2 regions of the Paenibacillus sp. GYB004 genome follow, and region 1 is predicted to be linked to the other one. Evidence: riboswitches for the same ligand, from Rfam matches in the RefSeq annotation. Region 1 holds a riboswitch; the other holds the start of a gene.
The links. Region 1 has a riboswitch for thiamine pyrophosphate ahead of PV433_RS28480 (ECF transporter S component). Riboswitches for the same ligand answer to the same signal wherever they lie in the genome.
Positions count from the first base shown of each region.

Region 2: linked by a shared signal. The riboswitch ahead of PV433_RS29620 (ThiF family adenylyltransferase) and the one ahead of PV433_RS28480 (ECF transporter S component) in region 1 are both predicted to bind thiamine pyrophosphate.

Region 1 is NZ_JARBDB010000064.1:14,759-16,958, reverse strand. Features, by position in the region: gene PV433_RS28485 (ABC transporter ATP-binding protein) at 1-864, opposite strand, end outside; gene PV433_RS28480 (ECF transporter S component) at 888-1,487, opposite strand; TPP riboswitch at 1,650-1,758, opposite strand; gene PV433_RS28475 (alpha/beta hydrolase family protein) at 2,025-2,200, shown strand, end outside.
Region 2 is NZ_JARBDB010000065.1:144,259-146,458, forward strand. Features, by position in the region: gene PV433_RS29620 (ThiF family adenylyltransferase) at 1-868, opposite strand, end outside; TPP riboswitch at 1,067-1,175, opposite strand; gene PV433_RS29625 (metal-sensitive transcriptional regulator) at 1,343-1,666, shown strand; gene PV433_RS29630 (hypothetical protein) at 1,833-2,200, shown strand, end outside.

The sequences.
Region 1 (2,200 bases):
AGCGGACACTTCCGCCGATTCCACGTACTGCTTCCGCTTCTTGCCGCGCCATACCTCGAACCGGTCGAGTCGGATGAGCGGCCCGGCCGAAGCCGCTTCCGGCTCTTCGGTCCATGGCGCATAACGGCCGCTGCGGATATAATCGTCCCAGACGCCGGGGTACCAGATTCCGTCTTCGGCGAGGCGATGACCGTAATTGGCGAATAGATCCGCCGCCGGGCCGTCCGCCGTAATCTCCCCCGATTTGCCGAACAGGACGACGCGATCGATATAATCGACGATCTCGTCGATCTTATGCTCGACGATGATGACCGTTTTCCCTTCCCCCGCCTTGCGGATCGTCTCCCATACCTGCTTCGTCCCTTCCGGATCGAGCAGCGCGGTCGGCTCGTCGACGAAGAGCACGTCGGGCTCAAGCGCCAGCGCGCTTGCGATCGCGAGCCGCTGCTTCATCCCTTGGGACAGCGCCGCTATTGGGGTGTGCAGCTCCTCAAGCTCCAATCCGACCTGACTGAGCAGCGCGCCCATCCGCTGCTTCATCTCTTCGCGCGGAACGAGCAGATTTTCCAGGACGAAGGCAAGCTCCTCATCGACAAAGGGCATGCAAAACTGCGTATCCGGATCTTGAAAAACGAACGCCCACCGCTCCGGCACGACGATCAGGTGGGCCGTCACCGGCACGTCCACCGCCCGCGGGATTAACCCGGACAGCACCTGCAGCAGCGTCGATTTGCCGCATCCGCTAGGTCCGAGCAGCAGCACCTTTTCCCCGCGCTTCACCTCAAACGACAAGTCCCGGAACGTCAGCGCCGGCGCGCCGGGAAATTTAAGCCTTAGCTGTTCGACTCCCGCCGCAGCGTTCATGCAGAATCACTCCGATGCTAAAATTAATCGTGCAGCGAGCGCCGGTCCGCTTCGGTTACCGGACGTACGATCCGGGTAACGCCGGTTGCGTCGAGCGCTTTGACCAGATAATAGGCGACGCCGCCCGTAATGACGATACAGCTGATGAAGCGGAACACGAAGTACAGCGTCAAGTTCCAGCCTTGCAGTTCGATCAGATAACCTTTGTACCAGTCCATTCCCAGCGAGCCGAGGCCCGCTCCGATTCCGGCCAGACAGGCGACGGCCAGCGAATACGAGCGGTAGCCGAACAAGGCGAATACGATCTCCGCTCCGATCCCTTGCGCAAGTCCGTAAGTGAGCGACTCTACGCTGTACTGCGAACCGATCAGCATCGCGAACACGGCGGCCGATACTTCGCCAAGCAGTGCGACTCCGGGCTTGCGTATAATCAGAAACGCTACGGTAGCCGCAATAAACCACATGCCGTACGCGAGCTGCTCGGCCTGCAAGCCGAAAATTTTGACGAGGTCGTATACCGATCCCCATACCCGGAAGATGACGCCGAAGACGATCGCAATGACGACCGTGACCAGAATGTCGGTCAGCTTTAATCCTTTGGAGCTTTGCAATACGTTAGACACTGGTATCCTCTCCTTTTCTCCTATTGATGTCTCTTTGCCGCCTGCCGGCATGCGGCGGACAGCCTCGCTCCCTAATCCGGGCAATCGCCGGGACCCGTAAGACGCAAAAAAGTCCACCCCCCTAGAGGTGGACTGGCATTCGAATGAAACGATCGGTTCGAACGGTCAGGTGTCCCACTTCCCTACGCTGGCATCATCCAGATCAGGTTCGAAGGGTCTAGGATGTGCGCACATCCAATCTCAGCCCTGCCGGGCTCCCCTAGTGACACCCTTATCTTAACACGATTTATGTTGTTGTCAATATCCCCTTTTCCGGCAAACGCTGCGAATACTTTAGCGATTCGTCCATTTCGGAGCATGGCAAATTGACACAGCTCCGCAGCAATGCTTCAATGAAAGCAAACCACTTTCAACACCCCGGGCGCGCCTCATCGGTAACGTTTTGATCGGTTAGTTCGCATGGGAATGTAACCGCTTATTCCCGTACATCGCTTCCCCAAGCTGTATCCGATTACATATGGAATGGAGGACCTGACCATGAGTTCGATTTCGTTTCAATATGAGCAAGGACCGGAGCGGATCATCCGCGGGGATTTCCACCCGGCCTTGCGCCCGAACCCGCAAGCGACCGTCATTTTGGTGCACGGCTTCAAAGGGTTCAAGGACTGGGGAATGTTCCCCTATGCGGCCGGGCGGCTCGCCGAGACGTTCGA
Region 2 (2,200 bases), on a different contig from region 1:
CCAGCTTTTCTTTCCAATAATCGAGATCGAATCCGCTGCGGGCCCGGATCTGGATCGTCTCGCGGCCGCACAGCGAAGTCGCGTCATCGAGCCCAATCTCGTCAAGAGCAGGGTAGCGATGACCGCGACATACCGGGCAGTCCGGCTTCGAAGAAGGGAGCTTCATCTCGTACGACTGATTGTGCCACGCGTCAAATGTGATCAGCGTGTTCCGGCGGGCGGCGGTATCGCCGACCAGATGCTTCAGCGCTTCGGTTGCCTGATACGAAGCGACGATATCGACGACGGGAGAGATGACCCCGATCATGTCGCATGTCTCCCCGGAGCTGTCTCCGGGTTGAATGAGACACCGCAGGCAGCCGGTATGTCCGGGGACGAAGATCGCGCTCATCCCCCGGGAGGCGACCGCGCCGCCGTATACGAACGGAATTTGGTTCTTGAAGCAGGCATCGTTTAATAAGTATCGGGTATGAAAGTTATCCGTCCCGTCCAGCACAAGGTCCATGCCTTCGATCAACTGATCGATATTGGCTGCGGTCGTATCGGCGACGATGGCTTCCAGCTTGACGCCGGAGTTGATCTTGGACAGTCTTTGCTTGGCCGCTATGGCTTTGGGAATGGAAGCCGCCGCATCTTCTTCGTCGTACAGCATCTGCCGCTGCAAATTACTCGTTTCGACGTAATCCCGGTCGACGAACCGGACGGTTCCGAGCCCCGCGCGGACCATATGGTTAGCCAGCACGGTACCGAGAGCGCCCATGCCTACGATCAGTACGGCGCATTCGGAGAGCCGGCGTTGTCCGCCGGGGCCGATCGGTTTGAATAACATTTGCCGGGAATATCGGCTGGACGAATCGTTAGTGGTCATGATGGCGGGTGCGCCTCCTTGCTCCAGGAAATACAGGAAAACGGATCAACCTCGGAAAGAACGCAACTGAGCCTATTCCTGCCGCTCGCGGAGGCCGCGTCGGCCGCGGAAAAACGGTTCGCTACGCCTTCCGCAACAGCAAAAAGGCCGCCTGCCAGGGCGGCCGCATATCGACGCTCGATTTGTTGAAAGAGTCAAGAATCGGTTGCGCCACTTCCCTACGCTGGTCTCGCTCCAGTTCAGGTTCAAAGGGTCCGAAGGTCGTATCTTCATCTCAGCCCAAGACTGGGCACCCCTAGTGATCTTGAAATATGAGGTTCATCTTTAACCTTACAACGATCGTGCCGGTTTGTCAACGGCGGCGGCATGCCGCAGTAGGGCACGTCCCGGCCGGCGCTTCCCGACTTGACTGCGCAACGGGGGGAGGCTACCATACGGATAAGGAGGTCGAATCCAGTGAAGGACGAATCGACATTGCAAGCCGAAGGCTCCGCATGCTGCAATACCGGCGGCGAGGAGGAACGCAAGAGCCACCATTCCGACAAATTAAAAAGCAATCTGATCACCCGGCTGAACCGGATCGAGGGACAAATCCGCGGTGTGAAGGGACTCATCGAGAAAGATACGTATTGCGACGACATCCTCAATCAGATCGCGGCGATTCAGGCAGCTCTGAACGGCGTCGGCAAACAGCTGCTGGAAGGTCATCTGAAGTCGTGTGTCGTGGAGCGAATCCGCGAGGGCGATCAGGATATTATTAACGAGCTGCTCGTCACGGTCAACAAGTTAATGAAATAACACAGCAGGACCGAATCCGGAAGCGGAAAGAACGGGGTATGCGAACTGCCTGCTTTCCGCTTGCGGATTAATTTCATTTTATTAACAAAATTCTCATTGACTACCCTACTACCCGAGCTATACTTATATACAAGTCTTATACTTGTGAATAAGAGGAGTGATAGCGATGAGCCGGGAACAAAATCAGTTCGAGTTAATCGGACGTCCTTGCCGCAATTTCAACATTCTTGCAACCGCAGTGATGACAGACCCGCTCGACGGACGGGAGAAGCTGGTGCTGTCCAACTTCGCGGCCGGACAGACCGGCAATCTGATCCTGATCGATACGCGCTCGATGGAAGCCGAGTCGATCGAACTTCCGGGGGATGAAGGAGCCTGGGGACTTGTTAATTGGCGCAATGAAAAGCTCGTGGTTGGGACGTGTCCGAACTATGCGTATATGCATGCCCTGGACTTGAAGACCCGGACTTGGGCGGAGCCGCTGAAGGCGGCAGACGAGAAATATTTCTGGGATATGGCAATCGGCTCCGACGG